3 regions of the Micromonospora sp. NPDC005806 genome follow, and region 3 is predicted to be linked to each of the others. Evidence: predicted binding sites of a transcription regulator. Region 3 holds the regulator's gene; each other region holds the start of a gene.
The links. Region 3 encodes HrcA, which represses chaperone genes, less so after heat shock. Its sites were predicted from a motif close to GGTTNGCACNCTCNNNNNGAGNGTGCNAACC; they were not measured.
Positions count from the first base shown of each region.

Region 1: a site for HrcA is predicted at 6,081-6,111, ahead of groL (chaperonin GroEL). Genes of this name have one in related genera too.
Region 2: a site for HrcA is predicted at 5,219-5,249, ahead of groES (co-chaperone GroES). Genes of this name have one in related genera too.

Region 1 is NZ_JBIAIL010000028.1:36,363-43,378, forward strand. Features, by position in the region: gene ACFYOS_RS25205 (glycerol-3-phosphate dehydrogenase/oxidase) at 1-298, opposite strand, end outside; gene ACFYOS_RS25210 (S8 family serine peptidase) at 377-2,884, shown strand; gene ACFYOS_RS25215 (GNAT family N-acetyltransferase) at 2,935-3,861, shown strand; gene ACFYOS_RS25220 (hypothetical protein) at 3,951-4,193, shown strand; gene groL (chaperonin GroEL) at 4,260-5,882, opposite strand; gene ACFYOS_RS25230 (hypothetical protein) at 6,159-7,016, opposite strand, start outside.
Region 2 is NZ_JBIAIL010000001.1:310,890-317,905, forward strand. Features, by position in the region: gene ACFYOS_RS01495 (low temperature requirement protein A) at 23-1,192, opposite strand; gene ACFYOS_RS01500 (molybdopterin-dependent oxidoreductase) at 1,252-2,925, opposite strand; gene groL (chaperonin GroEL) at 3,050-4,699, opposite strand; gene groES (co-chaperone GroES) at 4,770-5,084, opposite strand; gene ACFYOS_RS01515 (methyltransferase domain-containing protein) at 5,335-6,561, shown strand; gene ybaK (Cys-tRNA(Pro) deacylase) at 6,609-7,016, shown strand, end outside.
Region 3 is NZ_JBIAIL010000026.1:62,919-69,934, forward strand. Features, by position in the region: gene ACFYOS_RS24330 (carbohydrate ABC transporter permease) at 1-382, shown strand, start outside; gene ACFYOS_RS24335 (MOSC domain-containing protein) at 429-1,073, shown strand; gene ACFYOS_RS24340 (hypothetical protein) at 1,098-1,895, opposite strand; gene ACFYOS_RS24345 (enoyl-CoA hydratase-related protein) at 2,073-2,882, opposite strand; gene hemW (radical SAM family heme chaperone HemW) at 2,902-4,125, shown strand; gene ACFYOS_RS24355 (DUF4870 domain-containing protein) at 4,164-4,688, opposite strand; gene hrcA (heat-inducible transcriptional repressor HrcA) at 4,883-5,905, shown strand; gene dnaJ (molecular chaperone DnaJ) at 5,979-7,016, shown strand, end outside.

The sequences.
Region 1 (7,016 bases), on a different contig from region 3:
GCCGGGTGGCGAGCAGGCCGCGCTCGGTCAACGCCTCGTGGACCAGGTGGAACTCCAACTGCTCCAGGTAGCGCAGGCCGCCGTGGATCAGCTTGCTGGACCGGCTGGACGTGCCGGCGGCGTAGTCCCGCGCCTCCACCAGGGCCACCTTCAGCCCGCGGGAGGCGGCGTCCAGCGCGGTGCCCGCCCCGGTCACGCCACCGCCGATGACCAGCACGTCGAACCGCTCGGCGCGAAGTTTGCGCAGGTCGTCGGCGCGGCGCTCGATGGAGAGCTGACCGGCCACGGATCGGGACACGTTGGGGTCGCGCACCCGTCCACGGTAACCGTCCCGGCGCTCCGGCGGCATCTGCTGCCCGCCCGTACCGTGTTGGTCATGACGGTCGGTCCCCCCGCAGCCCCGGTCGCACCACCGGTTCCCGGTCCCCGGGGGACCGGTCCGTGGCCGGTGGTCGCGGCCGCGCTCACCGGCGTCTGGGCGGTGCTGGTCACCGTGGTGGGGCAGCTCGGCGGCTGGGCGGTCGACCAGGCGGTGCTGGTCGCCGGCCTGGACCGGGCGGTGCCGGCCTGGCCGGTGGTCGCGCTGGCCACGGTCCTGCTGGTGGGCACGCCCACGCTGGCGCTCGCGCTGCTGCCCCGGTCCCCGGCGGTCCGGGCCACTGGTCGCGCCTGGTTCGCCGGCACCGTGGCGCTCGGCGCGCTGACCCTGCTCCGGACCCTGCCGCCGGTGCACGAGGAGGCGTACCTGGCCACGCTGGCCGTCACCGCCGCCCTGCTCGTGCTGGTCCTGGGTCGGCTGTCCCGGCGCCGCGCGGCCGCCGCGCCCCCCGTCGTGCCGCCCGCGCCGCGTGCGGCCGCCGGTCCGGGCGGCACCGCAGCCGACGCGACGCCGGGCGCGGACGAGGCGGCGGCCGGCGGGCGGGGGTTCGGGAGGGTCACCCTGCTCGCGATCGCCGCCGGGCTGGCGTCGCTGCTGCCCTGGGCCTGGGTGGGCGCGCTCGGCGGCGCCCTGGAGACGCTGCTCGCCGTCCTCGCCGCGGCCGCGGTCGGCGCGCTCGCCGGGGCGCTGCTCGACCCCGCGTTCTGGGCCCGGTTCGCGGTCGGGGAGCCGCCCCGGCCGGCCCGGCTGGTGCTGGTCGGCGGCCTGGTCGCCGGGGTCACCCTGGTGCTGCTGGCCGCCGGGACCGGGCAGTCCGGGGCGCAACTGCCCGCCCTGTTCCTGCTACCGCCGCTCGGGTTCGCGCTGGGGGCGCTGGCGGCCGCGGCCCGCCGCTCCGGCGTCCCGGCCGGCCGGGCCCCGGTCCGCTGGCTGGTCGGTCTCGCGCTCCTCGGGCCGCTCGCGTTCACCGACCCGGAGGAGATCACCGTCCTGCTGGCGACCAGCCGCGACGTGCCGCTCTGGGTCGCGGTCGCGAGCGCGCTCGGGTTCGCCGTCGCGGTCCTGCTCGCCCTCGGGTACGGCGTGCTGCTGGCCCGCCCCCGTGCCGGCGCGCCCCGGCGCGGGGTGGCCGGGCTGACCGCCGCGGCCCTGCTCGCCGCCGTGGCCGTGGTGTACCTCGTCCCCGGCCAGCCCGGACTGTACGGCGATCGACTGCTCGTGGTGCTGCGCGAGCAGGCCGACCTGACGGGGATCCCCGTCGGGGCGCCCGGCCGGGCCGGGCGGGACGCCCGGGCGGCCGAGGTCTACCGGCGCCTGGTGGCCACCGCCGACCGGACACAGCGCGACCTGCGCGGCGAGCTGACCCGGCTGCGCCTGCACCCCACGCCGTACTACCTGGTCAACGCGATCGAGACGGACGGCGGGCCGGAGGTGCGGGCCTGGCTCTCCGGTCGGCCGGAGGTGGCCCGGGTGCTGGTCAGCCAGCGGCTGCGTCCCCTGCCGGCGGCGGCGCCCCCGGCGCGTGGCACCGCGGCCCCGCCGACCCGCCCGGCGTGGAACGTCGCACTGATCGGCGCGGACCGGGTCTGGTCCGAACTGGGCGTGACCGGCGCGGGCGTGGTGGTCGGCAGCTCCGACTCCGGGGTGGACGTCCGGCACCCGGCCCTGGCCACCGGTTTCCGGGGCGGCGACGACTCCTGGTACGACCCGTGGGAGCACACCCGTACCCCGCACGACCGGGGTGGTCACGGCACCCACACGGTGGGCAGCGCGGTGGGCCGGGACGGGATCGGCGTGGCGCCCGGCGCGCGCTGGGTCGGCTGCGTCAACCTGGACCGCAACCTGGGCAGCCCGGCCCACTACCTGGACTGCCTGCAGTTCATGCTGGCCCCGTTCCCGCCCGGCGGGGACCCGTTCACCGACGGTCGGCCTCAGCGCGCGCCGGACGTGTTGACCAACTCGTGGGGCTGCCCGCCGATCGAGGGCTGCGACCCGGGGGCGTTGCGGCCGGCGACCGCCGCGCTGGCCGCGGCCGGCATCCTGGTGGTGGCCGCCGCCGGCAACACCGGCCCGTACTGCGGCTCGGTGGCCGATCCGCCGGCCCCGTACCCGGACGTGCTGACGGTCGGTGCGGTGGACCGGGACCGGCAGCTCACCCGGTTCTCCAGCCGGGGCCCGGCCGCCGGCGGCGTCGCCAAGCCGGACCTGGTCGCGCCGGGGGCGGGCGTGCTGTCGGCGTACCCCGGGGGCGGCTACGCCACCCTGGACGGCACCTCGATGGCCACGCCGCAGGTGGCGGGGGTGGTGGCACTGATGTGGTCGGCGAACCCGGCGCTCGTCGGCGACCTGGCGCGGACCCGGCGGATCCTCCTCGACACGGCCGGTCCGGCCGGCGTATCCCGGGTCGGGGACCGCTGCGGTGGCGAGCCCGACCTGGTCGGCGCGGGCCTGGTGGACGCGTACGCCGCGGTCCGCGCCGCGAAGCAGGCCGCACCCTCCGCCTGACTGTTAACAACCCTGTCGGTCGGGCGGCGAATGGCCTAGGGTCGGCGACCATGGACGCGGAGATCATCGAGCTGGAGCCCGACCGCCTGCCCGCGGTCGTCGACCTGTGCCGCCGGGCGCTCGACCTGCCGGAGGACGCGGCCGAGGCGCCGGCCGTCGTCGACACCCTGGCCGCCCGCGCGGCCGCCGACCGGCCGGTGCTGCGGCTCGGCGCGGTTCGCGGCGACGAGCTGATCGGGGTGCTGGTCGGCTCGCTGTCGGGCCGGGATCCCCAGCTCGGCCACGTCGACCTGCTGGCGGTGGCCCCGGAGGAACGACGCCGGGGTGTCGGTCGGGCGCTGCTGGCCGAGGCGGAACGGCGGCTCGCCGGACTCGGCGCGGCCGAACTGCTGCTCGCCGGGAACCCGCCGCACTACGCCTGGCCGGGCATCGACGTGCGGTACACCCCGGCGGTCTGCGCCGCGCTGCGCCTCGGTTACCGGCAGGACCGTACGGCGTGGAACATGACGGCGGACCTGGCCGAGGGCTCCCCCGCGGTGCGGTCCACGGAGGCCACCGAGCGCCGGCTGGCCGACGCGGGCGCGACGGTACGCCGGGCCGAGCCGGGGGACCTGCCGGCGCTGGCCGCGTTCGCCCGCGCCACCTTCGGCGGGGCGTGGGACGACGAGCTGGCCGGGTCGCTGGGCCGGCCCGACGCGGGCGCGCACCTGGCGGAGCGGGACGGCGAGATCCTCGGCTTCGCCGCGTACGGCTCGTCCCGGCCGAGTTGGTTCGGCCCGATGGGCACGGCACCGGCGGCCGAGGGCTCGGGGATCGGCGGGGTGCTGCTCCGGCGGTGCCTGCGCGACCAGGCGGCGGCGGGGATCGGCGCGGCGCAGATCGGCTGGGTGGGTCCGGTGCCGTTCTATTCCGGGGCGGCGGGCGCGCGGATCGAGCGGGTGTTCTTCCTGTACCGGAAGGACCTCGACCGGACATAAGTAATGTAAGTTACATAGACGTTTATATTGCCATTCACCCCTCCCGGTCATTGACGGCCGCCTACCGTCGGGGCGTAGAGGAGGCAGCCATGACCACGGATGACGAACGGACCGACGAACAGCCCGCGAGCTGGCGTCCGGCCGGCGAACTCCCCGGGCAACTGCCGTTGGATCGGCTCGACTACGGCGACGCCGAGCAACTGGCGGAGATGGCCGACACCGGTGAACCTCCCGCCGAGGAACCGCTGCAACTGGTGGACGAGCCGATCCGGATCCCACCGCCGTACGACCGGGCGCACAAACGGCGCAACCAGCGGCCGCTGCCGACCTGAGCGTACGAAAAGGGGGCGGACCGCTGACGCGGCCCGCCCCCTTTCGGCGTGCTGGTGGAGCTGGACTCAGAAGTCCATCTCCCCGCCACCCGGGCCAGCCGGGGCGGCCGGGGTCTTCTCCGGCTTGTCCGCCACGACCGCCTCGGTGGTGAGGAACAGCGCGGCGATCGACGACGCGTTCTGCAGCGCGGAACGGGTCACCTTGGCCGGGTCGATGATGCCCGACGCGAGCAGGTCGACGTACTCGCCGGTCGCGGCGTTGAGGCCGTGACCCGGCTCGAGGTTGCGGACGTGCTCGACGACGACGCCACCCTCCAGGCCGGCGTTGACGGCGATCTGCCGCAGCGGGGCGTCCAGCGCGATCTTGACGATCTGGGTGCCGGTCGCCTCGTCGCCGGTCAGGTCCAGCTTGTCGAAGGCGGTCTTGCCGGCCTGCACCAGCGCGACGCCACCACCCGGGACGATGCCCTCCTCGACGGCGGCCTTCGCGTTGCGGACGGCGTCCTCGATGCGGTGCTTGCGCTCCTTGAGCTCGACCTCGGTGGCCGCGCCGACCTTGATCACCGCAACACCGCCGGCCAGCTTGGCCAGGCGCTCCTGCAGCTTCTCCCGGTCGTAGTCGGAGTCGCTCTTCTCGATCTCGGCCCGGATCTGGTTGACCCGACCCTGGATCTGGTCGGCGTCACCGGCACCGTCGACGATGGTCGTCTCGTCCTTGGTCACCACGACCTTGCGGGCGCGGCCCAGCATGTCGAGGCCGACGGCGTCCAGCTTGAGGCCGACCTCCTCGCTGATGACCTGGCCACCGGTGAGGATGGCGATGTCGGCCAGCATGGCCTTGCGGCGGTCACCGAAGCCCGGCGCCTTGACGGCGACCGACTTGAAGGTGCCCCGCACCTTGTTGACGACCAGGGTGGCCAGGGCCTCGCCCTCGATGTCCTCGGAGATGATCAACAGCGGCTTGCCCGACTGCATGACCTTCTCCAGGATCGGGAGCAGGTCCTTCACCGACGAGATCTTGCTGTTGACGATCAGGAGGTACGGGTCGTCGAAGACGGCCTCCATACGCTCCGGGTCGGTCATGAAGTACGCGGAGATGTAGCCCTTGTCGAAGCGCATACCCTCGGTGAGCTCCAGCTCCAGCCCGAAGGTGTTGCTCTCCTCGACGGTGATGACGCCTTCCTTGCCGACCTTGTCCATCGCCTCGGCGATGATCTCGCCGACGCTGGTGTCACCAGCCGAGATGGAGGCGGTGGAGGCGATCTGCTCCTTGGTCTCCACGTCCTTGGCGAGCTTGAGCAGCTCCTCCGAGACGCTGGCCACGGCGGCCTCGATGCCCCGCTTCAGGGCCATCGGGTTGGCGCCCGCAGCCACGTTGCGCAGGCCCTCGCGAACCAGGGCCTGGGCCAGGACGGTCGCCGTCGTCGTGCCGTCACCGGCCACGTCGTCGGTCTTCTTCGCGACCTCCTTGACCAGCTCGGCGCCGATCTTCTCGTACGGGTCCTCGAGCTCGATCTCCTTGGCGATGCTCACACCATCGTTGGTGATGGTGGGGGCACCCCACTTCTTCTCGAGCACGACGTTGCGGCCCTTGGGGCCGAGGGTCACCTTCACGGCGTCGGCGAGCTGGTTCATGCCCCGCTCGAGGCCGCGGCGCGCCTCTTCGTCGAACGCGATCATCTTGGCCATACGGCGTTGTCCTCCTGGACACTCACGGGCCACCCGGGAGTGTCCCCGGATGGGCCGCCTGGTGTACGCACCTTGGGGACGTCGCCACCTGGCGACGGCGACGTCTCCTCGGTCGGGCCGGACAGCCCGCGACGACCGGCCCCGTGCCGCCCCGGCGCCATCTAGACACCGGCGCGGCCGTGGCCCTACCGCCCCGACCATTGGCACTCACCATACGCGAGTGCCAATGACCTGTTTAGCACTCTCCCTAGCCGAGTGCAAGCACGATGCCCCCGCTCAGCCGAGTTCCGCGGCGAGTCGGGCGGCGTTCACCGGACCTTCGTGGGCCCGCTGTTCGGCGTACGTGACGACCAGCCCGATCAGCTGCGCCAGGTAGGCCGGGGTGACCAGCAGGATGCCCGCCACGGCCAGCAGCACGGCGCCCGCACCGGTGCCCGGGGCGTTCAGCGGGTGCTCGCCGAAGATCAGCCGGTTGACCGTCTCCACCACGCCGTTGAGCAGGGTGGCGACGAACAGCGCGGCCACGACCAGCGCGACCCGACCCAGCACCATCCCGAACCGCTGGTGGAAGAGGCGGAACGCGCGGCTGATCGGCTCCTGCCGTTCGAACAGGTAGACCGGGCCGAACAGGGCGACCGCGAAGGCCGCGTAGACCCCGGGCAGCACGCAGGCACAGACACCGACGGTGATCAGCAGCGTGACGACGATGGTCCAGCCCCAGAGACCGAGCGCCCGGCGCCACCCGTACCGCCAGGCGGCCCCGACGCCGGCCGGCTCGCCGGCCGCCTGGCGGGTGATCACCCAGGCGCCGGCGGCCCAACCCGCGCTCTGCAGCGGGCCGAACATCAGCGCGGCCAGGATCAGCACGCCGTAGAAGGCGAAGAAGTCGGTGAAATAGCCGTCGGGCAGGACCGGGGTGCCGTCCGGGCCGGCGACGGGCTGGCCCGTCGGGGCCAGGGCGAGGGAGACGACCGCGATCACCGCGGCCGGCACCCCCTGGGTGATCAGGACGATCGGCAGCAGCTGCCGCCAGCCGCGACGCAGCGCGCCGGAGCACCGGGCGAACCAGCCGCCGACCCCGGCCTGCGGGGGCGTGACCAGCGGGTCGCCGGGGTCGAGGCCCGGGTACCAGCC
Region 2 (7,016 bases), on a different contig from region 3:
GTCGTGGGGTGGGCCGCGGCCGTCACCGGGACCGGTGCGAGGCGGAAACCTGCTCGACGACCGCCAGCACTACCCAGGCCGCTGCGCTGAGCGCCACCGCCACCAGCGGCGGCGGTGCCGCCAGCGCGATCACCAGCGCGACGAGGGCCAGTCCGGTCTGGGTCAAAGCGACCGGCCGGGTGACCGACACGCCGATCCCCCGATAGATGATCACGCAGCCGGCCATCATGGCCAGTTGGCCGCCGCCGAGCAGCCGCGCGGCCACCTCGGGGCCGGGCTCCTGGTGCGCCGCCGCCTTCGCCGCCAGTTCCACGCCGACGCCCGCGGTCACGATGGCCGCGTAGACCACCAGATGGCCGTAGGCGTAGAAGTAGCTGCGTACCGTCGCCTGCCGCCCGGCGCGCAGCACCCGGTTGCCCGCCTCCGGGTCGTACGTGGCGAGGAAGTACACCCACCACACCCCGCACGCGATGACGAACCCGGCGACCCCGATCGCCACCGAGGCTGGTCGCCAGCCACTCGCGTCGATGCCGTTGGCGACCGCCAGCACCGCCTCGCCCAGCACCACGATGGTGAACAGACCGAACCGTTCCGGCATGTGCGACTTCTGGGTGGGCGCCCGGCGCACCGCGGCGTACGCCAGCGGCCCGGCGATCGCGGCGTTCACCAACACCGCGACCGCCCAGACCGCGTACCGCAGCGGCGGGTGCGCCGGCAGCGAGCCGAACCAGAGCAGCGCGCCCAGCAGGAAGCCCGCCGCGTTCCACCAGCAGAACTCCCGGGCCTCGACGTCGATCCCGCCCACGACCAGGTAGGACCCGGTGAGCAGGATGAGCAGCAGCGCGTACGCCACGGCGAAGCGGTTCGCGTCGGCGGCGCTCGCACTCGGCAGGGAGGCGGCCAGCGCCAGCACGCCCAGCATCGCGGTCAGCTGCACCAGGCGGCTCGGCGGGCGGTCGTCGTCGAACAGGTCCGCGAAGTAGGAGAAGCTGAACCACAACCACCAGATCGTGGCGATCAGCCCGGCGTAGACCAGCAGTCCGTGCGCCGACGGATCGTCCAGCAGCAGTTGGCCGAGGCGGAACACCGCGACCACGAAGACCAGGTCGAAGAAGAGTTCCAGCCAGCTGGCCCGCCGGGCCGCCCCGTAGCCGTGGATCAGCGAGCGCCTGCGTCCCCGGCCCGACTCCACCCGACGAGGTTAACGGGGACGAAGCCGCTGATGTCCGACTTGACCGGCAGGTTGCCCCGTCAGCGCACGGTCACCCGGACGGTGTGCCAGCCGGTGGCGCCGTCCGGCGCGACCGGGCTGCGCTTCCCCGGCTGGGTCACCCCGTCCGCGTCGGTCGCCCGCACCTGGAGGGCGTGCTCGCCCGGGGTGGCGTCCCAGCGCCACGACCACTGCACCCAGGTGTCCACCGAGACCGCCGGGGCGAGCGTGGCCGGCTGCCACGGGCCGCTGTCGACGCGTACCTCGACCCCGCGGATGCCGCGGTGCTGGGCCCAGGCCACCCCGGCGACCGTGACCGGGCCGGCGGTGAGCCGGTTCCGTGGCCGGGGCGCGTCGATGCGGGACTGGGTCTTGATCGGCCCCTGGGCGGACCACCCACGCGGCACCCAGTACGCGTCGAAGTCGGCGAAGCTGGTCAGCTCCAGCTCGGTCACCCACTTGCACGCCGAGACGTAGCCGTAGAGCCCGGGCACCACCATCCGCACCGGGAAGCCGTGCGCCACCGGCAGCGGTTCGCCGTTCATCCCGACCGCGAGCAGGGCGTCCCGCCCGTCCCGGAGCACCGCCGTGGGGGTGCCGCAGGTCCAGCCGTCGACCGAGCGCCCGACCACCTGGTCCGCGCCCTCCTCCGGGTCGGCCTCGTCCAGCAGCTCCTTGATCGGTACGCCCAGCCAGCGCGCGTTGCCGATCAGGTCGCCGCCCACCTCGTTGGAGACGCAGGCCAGCGTCATGTACCGCTCGACCAGGGGCCGGGCGAGCAGGTCGGCGAAGCTCAGCTCGATCGGGTTGCGGACCCGGCCGTGGATCCGTAGCCGCCAGGTCGCCGGGTCCACCTGCGGCACCACCAGGGCCGTGTCGATCCGGTAGAACCCGCTGTTCGGAGTCACATACGGGGCGAGCTGGGCCAGCGACAGGTCCGCGCCGGCCGGCACCGCCGGCGCGGCGGCCGACGGGGTCGGCAGGGTGACCGCGTGGCGGGCCGCCGAGACGCCGCGCCGACCGGCCAGCCAGTGCCCGCCGAGCCCGGCCACCGCCGCCGCGCCGGCCAGCACGCCGACGCCGCGCAGGAACCGCCGCCGCCCCTCCGGATCGGTCTCCTCGCCGCGGCCGGCGGCCCGGACGCCGACCGGCGCCACGGGGGCCGGCGCCACCGGCCGGCCTTCGGGTGCCGCGCCCCCGCCCGCGGGGGTGCCCCGCTCCCCCGGCTCGGCCGGCCTCGCGGGTCCGGCGGGGGTGGGTGGGGACCAGGGCCAGAGGTCGGGGGCCAGCGGGCCGGCCACGAAGGCCCAGAGCGTCAGCGCACCGAGACCACCGCCGACCAGCGCGGGCAGCGCCGCGGCAGGGTCGGCGCCGGGCCGGGTCAGCGCGGCGACCACGCCGAGCGCGGCGAACGCGGCGATGCCGGCCAGGCCGATCCAGAACCGCCGGGCGGCCAGCACGCCGAGCAGCGCGGCGAACGCGGCCAGCAGCACCCCTGTCCCGATCAGCAGCGCGATCTTGTCGTGCGTGCCGAAGAGCGAGATGGCGAAGTGCTTGAGCGACTCGGGCACCAGGTCGACCACCAGCCCGCCGACCGCGATCAGCGGCGCCGAGCGGGGGCCGGTGAGGACGGCCACCGGTTCGGCGGCACCGACGGCAACGGCCGCGGCGGTGACCCCGGCCAGCGCGGCGTAGCCGCGGGACATGCTGCTCACGCCGACCAGTGTTGACGATCAAACCGGGCGATCGCCAACCATGTCAGCGTTCCGTAACCAGATACGGATCAGGGCGCACCGCCGGGAAGGCGGTGCGCCCTGACTCAGGCCGTACGGCGTGGGATCAGAAGCCCGGGCCGTGCTGGTGGCCGTGACCGTGACCGTGCGAGTGGCCGTGGCCACCGGCGGCCGGCTCGGCCTTCTCCGGCTTCTCCACCACCAGGCTCTCGGTGGTGAGCAGCAGGCCGGCGATCGAGGCGGCGTTGACGACCGCGTTGCGGGTCACCTTCACCGGGTCGATGATGCCGGACTTGACCAGGTCGACGTACTCGCCGTTGGCCGCGTTGAGGCCGTTGCCCCACTTCTGGCCGGCGACCTTCTGCACCACCACGTAGCCGTCGTGGCCGGCGTTCTGGGCGATCCAGCGCAGCGGCTCGACCAGCGCCTTGCGCACGATCGAGACGCCGACCTTCTCGTCGCCGGTGAGGCCCAGGTCGCCGTCGAGCACCGGCAGGATCTGGGCCAGGGCGGCGCCGCCACCCGGGACCGTGCCCTCCTCGACCGCGGCCTTGGTCGCCGCGATGGCGTCCTCGATGCGGTGCTTGCGCTCCTTCATCTCGACCTCGGTGGCCGCGCCGACCTTGATCACCGCGATGCCGCCGGAGAGCTTCGCCAGCCGCTCGGCCAGCTTCTCCCGGTCCCACTCGGAGTCCGAGGCCTCGATCTCCTTGCGGATCTGGGCGACCCGGTCGGCGACCTCGGAGGCCTGACCGCCACCGTCCACGACGGTGGTGGTCTCCTTGTCGACCACCACACGCCGGGCGGTGCCGAGCACCTCCAGGCCGACCTGGTCGAGCTTGTAGCCCAGCTCGGGCGCGACCAGCTCGGCGCCGGTCAGGATCGCCATGTCCTGGAGCATCGCCTTGCGGCGGTCACCGAAGCCGGGGGCCTTCACCGCGCAGACCTTGAGGGTCTTGCGGATCGCGTTGACCACCAGCGTGGACAGGGCCTGGCCCTCGACGTCCTCGGCGATGATCAGCAGCGGCTTGTTGTTCTGGAGGACCTTCTCCAGCAGCGGCAGCAGCTCCTCGATCGCCGAGATCTTCTGCGTGGTGATCAGGACGTACGGGTCCTCCAGGACCGCCTCCTGCCCCTCCACGTCCGTGACGAAGTTCGGCGAGATGAAGCCCTTGTCGAACTGGAGACCCTCGGTCACGTCCAGCTCGGTGGTCAGGGCGGAGCCCTCCTCGACAGTGATGACACCGTCGCGGCCGACCTTCTCCATCGCCTCGGCGATCAGCTCGCCGATGGTGGCGTCCTGCGCGGAGATCGTCGCGACGTGCGCGATCGACTCCTTGTCGGAGACCTCGACGGCCTTGCCGAGCAACGCCTCGGAGACCTTGCCGGCCGCCGCGTCGATGCCCCGCTTGAGGCCGGTCGGGTTGGCTCCGGCGGTCACGTTGCGCAGGCCCTCGCGGACCATCGCCTGGGCCAGCACGGTCGCGGTGGTGGTCCCGTCGCCGGCGACGTCGTTGGTCTTGGTCGCCACCTCCTTGACCAGCTGCGCGCCGAGGTTCTCGTACGGGTTGGTGAGCTCGATCTCCTTGGCGATCGTCACGCCGTCGTTGGTGATCGTGGGCGCACCAAACTTCTTGTCCAGGACGACGTTGCGCCCGCGCGGGCCGAGAGTGACCTTGACCGCGTCCGCGAGGGCGTTGACACCGTGCTCCAGCAGGTGTCGGGCGTCGTCCGAGAAGCTCAGGATCTTCGCCATCAATATCCCTTCGAAGCGTCGTTGCCCCGGCCCGGCGAGCCGGACCGGGGCAACGACACTGATCGGTTGCTTACTTCTCGATGACCGCGAGGACGTCGCGGGCGGAGAGCACCAGGTACTCCTCGCCGGCGTACTTGACCTCGGTGCCGCCGTACTTCGAGTAGATGACGGTGTCGCCGACCTTGACGTCAACCGGGATCCGGTTGCCCTTGTCGTCGATGCGGCCCGGGCCGACAGCGAGGACGGTGCCCTCCTGCGGCTTCTCCTTGGCGGTGTCGGGGATCACGATGCCCGACGCCGTGGTGGTCTCAGCCTCGTTCGCCTGGACCAGGATCCGGTCCTCGAGCGGCTTGATCGCAACCTTGGTCGCGGTAGTCACGGGCATACCCTCCTGGGGTACTTGGTGTCGTTGCGGGTCGGCGCGCCGACCCGCGTCAATCTGCCACATGCCACCGGGCGGGGCCGTCGTCGCGGGTGCCGGTCCGCCTGGCGTTCAACCCCCGGGCACCAGGGCCCGGGCGTTGGCACCCTCAGGGTGAGAGTGCTAATCGCAGGTTATTCCTCGGCTAGCACTCCGTCAAGGAGAGTGCCAACCCGCCGCCCGGCGCGTCGCGGGCGACCGGGACAATGACCGGGTGGATGCCGACCAGCTCGCCGCCCTGCGTACCCCCGAGGGGTCGGCCGCGCTCGCGGCGGCCGCCGGGGTGGCCGGCGGTGACCCGCTGACCGCGGCGGCCGCGCTCCGCTCGGCCGGCGTCCCGGCCGGACTGGCCGCCGCCGCCCTCACCCAGGCCGAGCTGCGCCGCCGGGCGGTGGGCAAGTTCGGTCCGGAGGCCGCCGGCATGTTCCTCACCCGCCCAGGGCTGGAGCAGGCCACCCGGCGGGTGGTCGCCGACCGGCGGGCGGCCCGGCTACGCGCCGCCGGGGTGCGCACCCTCGCCGACCTGGGTTGCGGCCTCGGCGCGGACGCGCTCGCCGCCGCCCGTGCCGGCATCCGGGCGTACGGGGTGGAGGCCGACCCGGTGACCGCCGCGATGGCTGCCGCGAACGCCGAGGCGGCCGGGCTTGCCGCACAGTTCACCGTGGAGTGCGGGGACGCGACGGCGTTCGACGTGACCCGGGCGGAGGCGGTCTTCTGCGACCCGGCCCGGCGGGCGGCGGGCACCGGACGGCGGATCTTCGACCCGAACGCCTACTCGCCGCCCTGGGACTTCGTCACGGGGTTGGCCGAGCGGGTGCCGCGCACGGTGGTCAAGGTGGCCCCCGGCCTGGACCACGCGCTGATCCCGGCGGGCGCCGAGGCCGAGTGGGTCAGCGTCGACGGCGACCTGGTCGAGGCGGCCCTCTGGTGCGGCGCCCTCGCCGAGGTCCCCCGCCGCGCCACCCTGCTGCGGGAGAAGGAAGGGCCCCTTCCTGCCGCCTCCGGCAGAGCAGGGGTCGCCGCTTATCAGCTGACCGGCTCGGGCGAGATCGAGGCGAGCGTCGGGCCGGTCCGGCGGTTCCTGTACGACCCGGACCCGGCGGTGGTCCGCGCGCACCTGGTCGCCGAACTGGCCGGCGAACTGGACGCCACGCTGGCGGACCCGACCATCGCCTACCTGTACGCCGACGAGGCACGACCGAGTCCGTTCGCCCGCTGCCTGGAGATCACCGACGTGCTGCCGTTCTCGCTGAAGCGGCTGCGCGCCCTGCTCCGGGAGCGCCGGGTCGGCCGGGTGGAGATCCTCAAGCGCGGCTCGGCGCTGGAGCCGGAGCGGCTGCGCCGGGACCTGAAGCTGGCCGGTGACGGTGCGGCCAGCCTGGTCCTGACCCGGGTGGCCGGCGCGCCGACGGTCCTGGTCTGCCGGCCGGTTCCCGGCTGACGGTTTCCCCTCGCCCGCCGGCCGCGAGCCGGGTTAGCTTGTCGGGCATGGCGGGACAGGGCACTCCGGCGACGGCACTGCTGACCAAGCGGAAGATCGCCCACAGCACCCACCCGTACGACGTCTCCCCGGACGCGCCGAACTACGGCGCGCTGGCCGCGGCGGCGCTCGGGGTGCCGGCGGAGCAGGTGTTCAAGTCGCTGGTCACCGTGGTCGACGGCGAGCTCACCGTGGCGGTCGTACCGGTCACCGGGGAGGTGGACCTCAAGGCACTGGCCGCCGCGGCCGGCGGCAAGCGGGCGACCATGGCCGACCGGACGGTCGCCGAGCGGGCCACCGGGTACGTGCGCGGCGGAATCAGTCCGCTGGGCCAACGCCGGCGCCTGCCCACGGTGGTCGACGCGTCCGCGCTGGACCACCCGACGGTCTACGTGTCGGCGGGCCGCCGGGGTTTG
Region 3 (7,016 bases):
GCCGTTCGCGGTCTGGATGCTGCGCGGCTTCGTGGCCGCGGTGCCGAAGGAGCTGGAGGAGGCGGCGGCGATCGACGGCGCCAGCCGGATCCAGACCTTCCGCAAGATCCTCTTCCCGCTGGTCGCACCCGGGTTGGTGGCGACCAGCATCTTCTCCTTCATCACCGCGTGGAACGAGCTGATCTTCGCGCTGACCTTCATCAACGACCAGGACCGGTACACCCTGCCGGTCGCGATGACCTTCTTCTTCGGGCGGGACGACACCGCCTGGGGATCGGTGATGGCCGCCTCGACGCTGTTCACCCTGCCGGTGATCGTCTTCTTCCTGCTGGTCCAGCGCCGGATGGTCTCCGGCCTGGTCGCCGGGGCCGTCAAGGGCTGATCACCTGGTGCCCCGGTCCGCCCGGGCCACGGTTAGGCTCACGGCCATGACGGGCAGGCTGGCGGCGGTGAATCTCGGCGTGGTGACCGACGCGGAGTGGGCTGGCGATCCGAGCGGCCGCAGCGGGATCGACAAGCGGCCGGCCGACGGCCCGGTGTCGATCCGGTTCGCCGGGGTGGCCGGCGACTTCATCGGCGAGCGGGCCCACCACGGCGGCCCCGACCAGGCCGTCTACGCGTATTCCGAGGAGGACGCCGGCTGGTGGGCGGCCGAGCTGGGCCGGGCGCTGCGACCGGGTGCCTTCGGCGAGAACCTCACCACGTACGCGGTGGACGTGACCGGCGCGGTGATCGGCGAGCGGTGGGCCGTCGGCTCCACCCTGCTGGAGGTGACCAAGCCGCGCACCCCGTGCGCCACCTTCGCCGGATTCTGGGGTGTGCCCGACCTGATCAAGCGGTTCACCGTGCGGGCCGCGCCCGGGGCGTACCTGCGGGTGCTGCGGGAGGGCGAGGTCGGCGCGGGCGACCCGGTCGAGGTGGTGGAGCGCCCCGCGCACGGGGTGACCATCGGCCAGGTGTTCCGGGCCACCACGCTGGAGCCCGAGCTGCTGCCCGCGCTGCTCGACGTGCCGGGGCTGCCCGAGCCGGTCCGGAAGAAGGTCCGCCGCCGCCTCGGCGTCACCGCCGCCTGACTGGCGCGGGGACCCGGTCGCGGGTCAGGTCGCGGCGAAGACCTCGGCGAGCACCTGGGTCGAGGCAGCGCCCTCGTCGCGGACCTTGGCCCAGGTGCCGTGCTCGGCGGTCCACTCCAGGCCGCCGAAGCGGACCCGCTTCACGCCGTGGTCGTCGGCGTGCGAGACCAGCCAGTGGGCGTACCGCCAGCCGTTGCGGCTGTCGGTCGCCGGGACGGCGAAGTCGGTCAGGTCGATCGGCGCGGTGAGCCCGGGCAGGCCCCAGTCCAGGGCGAGGTTCTCCGCCAGCGCCGCCGCCGCGGCCGGGCCGCGCATCGTCGGGTTCGGCCCGACCGTGCAGGCCACCGCGCCGGTCGCATTGCCGAGCAGCGCGCGGGTGAGGACCGCCGACTCGTCCGCCCACTTCTGGTACGCCTCGGGGTAGGCCGACCGCTGCACCCGCTGGGCGGCCTCGGTGACCCGCAGCTTCTCCCAGCCCTTGACCTTCTTCAGCGCGGCGTAGAACTTGTTCGCCGCGTAGCGCGGGTCGCGGATCTGCTGCGGGGTGCCCCACCCCTGGCTCGGGCGCTGCTGGAACAGCCCCAGCGAGTCCCGGTCGCCGTGCGCGATGTTGCGCAGGTGCGACTCCTGGTACGCGGTCGCCAGCGCCACCACCACCGCCCGCTCCGGCATCTGCCGCTGCGCGCCGATCGCCGCGATGGTGGCCGCGTTGGCCATCTGGTCGGCGCTGAGCACGACCTCACCGTCGGCCTGCACGGTGCAGGTACGGCTGGCCATGGGGAGCTGGAGGCGGTGCCCGAACTGCTTCGCGACGAACCACACGCCGAGCAGGGCGACCACCGCCACCACCACACCGGCTGCCACGATTGCCGCTCGAGTTCGCACCCGCACCCCCTGTCCCGACAGTCCGACCAGCGTACGTCCCACGGCGCGCGACACGGGTCGGCCGACCGGTTGCCTCCCGCTGCGTCACCACCCCGCCACCGCGCGGGGTCAGGTCTAGTCGGCGTGCTCTGCCGCACCACCGTCCAGAGCGGCCACCCATCGTGCCAATCTCTTCTCGCGGAACGCGAGCACGCCCTCCCGGCCCTCGTCGGAGAGGAAGTACCCGGTGGAGAGCGCGGCCAACTCGGCGATCTCCGCGCGCAGGTCGGTGGCGGCCGGCCGGCGCAGCAGTTCCTTGGTGCCGGCCAGGGCCCGCGGGGCGCCCTTGACCAGCGAGGCGCAGTAGCGCCGCACCGCGGCGTCCAGCCCGTCCGCCGGCACGGCGGCGGTGACCAGGCCGATCTCGGCGGCCCGCCGGCCGTCGAAGGTGTCGCCGGTCAGGTACAGCTCGGCGGCGGCGCGCGGCTGCAGCCGGGGCAGCACGGTCGCCGAGATCACCGCCGGGATCACCCCGATCCGGACCTCGGTGAAGGCGAACGTCGCCTCCTCCGCGCAGACCGCGAGGTCGGCCGCGGCGATCAGGCCCAGGCCGCCGGCCCGCGCCGGCCCGGCCACCTTCGCCAGCACCGGCTTCGGGCACTCCCGGACCGCGACCAGCACGTCGCCGAGCATCCCGGCGGGCACCGTCCCGCTGGCGTACGCGGCGGCGGTCTCCTTCAGGTCCGCCCCGGAGCAGAAGACCGGCCCGGTGTGGTCCAGCACGACCGCCCGGACGGCGTCGTCGGCGACCGCGGCGGCCAGCCCGGCCAGCAGCTCGGTCATCAGCGGGGTGGAGAGCGCGTTGCGGTTGTGCGGGCTGTCCAGGGTGAGGGTGGTCACCCCACGGGCCGTGGCGACCCGCACGAGAGCGTCCGGAGAGGTCATGCCGGGCACACTAGTGGCCATGCCCGGCGCTCTTCCAGAAGGCGAATCCGTCCCGCGCGACGGGTCGCTGCCCGCTGCCGCCCTTCGCTCCGTCGGCGCGCGCGGCTTCGGGGTGTACGTGCACGTCCCGTTCTGCGCCAGTCGCTGCGGCTACTGCGACTTCAACACGTACACCGCCGCCGAGCTGGGCGGTGGGGCCGGCCGCGAGTCGTACGCGGACAGCGTGCTGGCCGAGCTGGCCCTCGCCGGCCGGGTGCTCGGGGACACCCCGCCGCCGCGGGTGGACACGGTCTTCGTCGGCGGCGGCACCCCCACCCTGCTCCCCGCCGACGACCTGGCCCGGATCCTCGACGGGATCGACCGCACCTGGGGGCTGGCGGCCGACGTCGAGGTGACCACCGAGGCCAACCCGGAGTCGGTCACGCGTGAGTCGCTGAAGGCGCTGCGGGCGGCCGGCTACACCCGGATCTCGCTGGGCATGCAGTCCGCCGCCCCCGGGGTGCTGGCGATCCTGGACCGGCAGCACAGCGCCGGACGGGCCACCGCCGCCGCACTGGAGGCGCGGGACGCCGGGTTCGACCACGTGAACCTGGACCTGATCTACGGCACGCCGGGGGAGAGCGCGGCGGACTTCGCCGCCTCGCTGGACCAGGTGGTCGCGGCGGGCGTGGACCACGTCAGCGCGTACGCCCTGATCGTGGAGGACGGCACCCGGCTGGCCGCGCGGATGCGGCGCGGCGAGCTGCCGTACCCGAGCGACGACGTGGCGGCGGACCGCTACCTGGCCGCGGAGGCGGCGCTCGACGCGGCCGGCCTCTCCTGGTACGAGGTCTCCAACTGGGCCCGCTCCGAGGCGGCCCGGTGCCGGCACAACCTGCTCTACTGGACCGGCGCCGACTGGTGGGGCCTCGGTCCGGGGGCGCACAGCCATGTCGGCGGGGTGCGCTGGTGGAACGTCAAGCACCCCACCACGTACGCCCAGCGCCTGGCGGCGGGGGAGTCCCCCGGCCTGGCCCGGGAGGTGCTCACCCCCGACGAGGCGCACATGGAGGACGTGATGCTGCGGCTGCGGCTCGCCGCCGGCCTGCCCCTGGCGGTGCTGGACGACGCGGGGCGGGCGGCCGCCGACCGCGCCCTGGCCGACGGCCTGCTGGACCCCGACGGGTACGCGGCCGGCCGGGCGGTGCTCACCCTGCGCGGCCGGCTGCTGGCCGACGCGGTGGTCCGCGACCTGCTGCCCTGACCCGACCCGGCCGGCCCGTGGGCCGGCCGGGTGAGGGGTCATTTGATCAGGCTGGCTGACATCGGGTAGCGGTAGAGCTGCCCCTCGTTGGCCTTGACCCCGGCGAGGACGCCGAAGATGATGCCGACGATCATCGCGCCGAAGCCGATCACGATGCCGATCAGGATGCAGGTGAGGATCCAGCCGACCAGCGCGATGATCGACCAGATGAGCTGGAAGTTCAGCGCGGCGATCGCGTGTGCGCGGACGGTCGGCGACTGGTTTCCCCGGGCCAGCAGCGCGACGAGCGGGGCCACCCAGCCCAGCACGCCGCCACCGATCAACATCCCGGCCGCGCCGCCGAAGTGCGCGACCAGGGCCCAGGTCTTGTCGTCGTTGTTCGCGTAGCCGGCGGGGGGACCGTACGCGCCACCGGTCGGATAGCCGACACCCGGCGGGGGGTAGCCGCCCGGCGGGGGGTTGCCACCGGGGGGTGGGTAGCCACCCGACGGCGGCTGGCCGCCGGAGGGCGGCGGGTTGTCGCCGGGGTCCCCGGCTCCGGGAGGGCGAGGAGGTTCTGTCATGGAGGTCACGGTAGGTCTCCCGGGCAAGGGTGCGCTAGAGCGAGATCGCCCGCCATGTCCGGCGATCGGCACTGGCGGGCTTCTGCGGCCGGCCGCACCGGAGGTCCGTCCCTGATCATCGCGTCGGCGGGTACGCCGACGTAGACTGGCACTCGTTACAGTCGAGTGCCAGACGGCGTCAGGAGGTGGGGGAGATGGGTCTCGACGACCGCAAGCTCGCCGTGCTGCGCGCGATCGTCGAGGACTACGTCGCCACGCAGGAGCCGGTGGGCAGCAAGGCGCTGGTCGAGCGCCACCAGTTGGGCGTCTCCCCGGCGACCGTCCGCAACGACATGGCGGTGCTGGAGGAGGAAGGCTACATCCGGCAGCCGCACACCAGCGCCGGCCGGGTGCCCACCGACCGCGGCTACCGCCTCTTCGTCGACCGGCTCTCCCGGGTCAAGCCGCTCAGCCCCGCCGAACGCCGGGCCATCGAGCGCTTCCTGGTCGGCGCGGTCGACCTGGACGATGTCGTGCACCGCACGGTCCGGCTGCTGGCCCAGCTCACCCGCCAGGTCGCCGTGGTGCAGTACCCGAGCCTGGCCCGGTCGCGGGTGCGCCATCTGGAGCTGGTGCCGATCTCCACCACCCGCCTGATGGTGGTCATGATCGCCGACACCGGCCGGGTCGAGCAGCGGCTGGTCGAGTTGCCCGCGCCGACCCCCGCCGACGACGTCACCGACCTGCGCCGGTTGGTCAACGAGAAGCTGGTCGGCAGCCGGCTGTCGGACACCCCGCCGCTGGTGCAGGCGCTGGTCGACGAGTCCTCGGCGCAGCTCCGGCCGGCCATGGCCACGCTCTCCAGCGTGCTGCTGGAGACGCTGGTCGAGCGGCACGAGGAGCGCATCGCGCTGGCCGGCACGGCCAACCTGACCCGGGGCGGCCTGCTCGACTTCCAGGGCTCGCTGCGCCCGATCCTCGAGGCGCTCGAGGAGGAGGTCGTGCTGCTCAAGCTCATCGGCGAGGCCGAGCCGAGCACCACCCGGGTGCTGATCGGCGACGAGAACGAGATCGACAACCTGCGCGCCGCCTCGGTGGTCAGCACCGGGTACGGCCCGGGCAGCACCATCGTCGGCGGGCTCGGCGTGCTCGGGCCGACGCGGATGGACTACCCCGGCACCATCGCCACGGTGCGGGCCGTGGCACGCTACGTGGGCGAACTGCTGGCCCAGAACTGACCAGTCAGGGCCGACGGCCGACCTGTGGCCGACGCGGCGCGACGCGAGACGAAACACGAGGACACCGAACGCAGTGGCCAGGGACTACTACGGCATTCTCGGCGTCAGCCGGGACGCCTCCGACGACGAGATCAAGCGCGCCTACCGCAAGCTGGCGCGGCAGTTCCACCCGGACGTGAATCCGGATCCGGAGGCACAGGAGAAGTTCAAGGACATCAACGCCGCGTACGAGGTCCTCTCGGACGACCGGAAACGGCAGATCGTCGACCTGGGCGGCGACCCGCTCGCGCCGGGCGGCGGCGGTGCCGGCCCGGGCGGTCCGGGCGGCGCCGGTCCGTTCGTCGGCTTCCAGGACATCATGGACGCGTTCTTCGGCGGCGCGGCCGGCGGCGCGCGCGGGCCACGGCCGCGTACCCGGCCGGGCGCCGACGCTATCCTGCGGCTGGAACTGGACCTCAACGAGACCGCGTTCGGCGTCGAGGCCCCGATCACCGTCGACACGGCGGTGCTCTGCACCACCTGCTCCGGCGCGGGCACTGCGGCCGGCACCCACCTGGCCACCTGTGAGGCGTGCGGCGGCCGGGGCGAGGTGCAGTCGGTGCAGCGGACCTTCCTCGGCCAGGTGGTCTCCGCCCGGCCGTGCACGGTCTGCCAGGGCTACGGGACCACCATCCCGCACCCCTGCCCGACCTGCGCCGGCGACGGCCGGGTGCGGACCCGCCGCTCGCTCACCGTCAAGATCCCGGCCGGGGTCGAGGACGGCATGCGGATCCGGCTGGCCCAGCAGGGCGAGGTCGGCCCGGGCGGGGGCACCGCCGGCGACCTCTACGTGGAGATCCACGAGCGGCCGCACGACGTCTACTCCCGCAAGGGCGACGATCTGCACTGCCGGGTCACCGTGCCGATGACCGCCGCCGCGCTGGGCACCCGGCTCACCATCAAGACGCTGGACAGCGAGGAGACGGTCGACGTCAAGGCCGGCACCCAGCCCGGCAGCACGTTGCGGCTGCGCGCCAGGGGCGTACCGCACCTGCGCGGCACCGGTCGGGGTGACCTCTACGTCCACCTGGACGTGCGTACCCCGACCAAGCTCGACGCCGAGCAGGAGCGG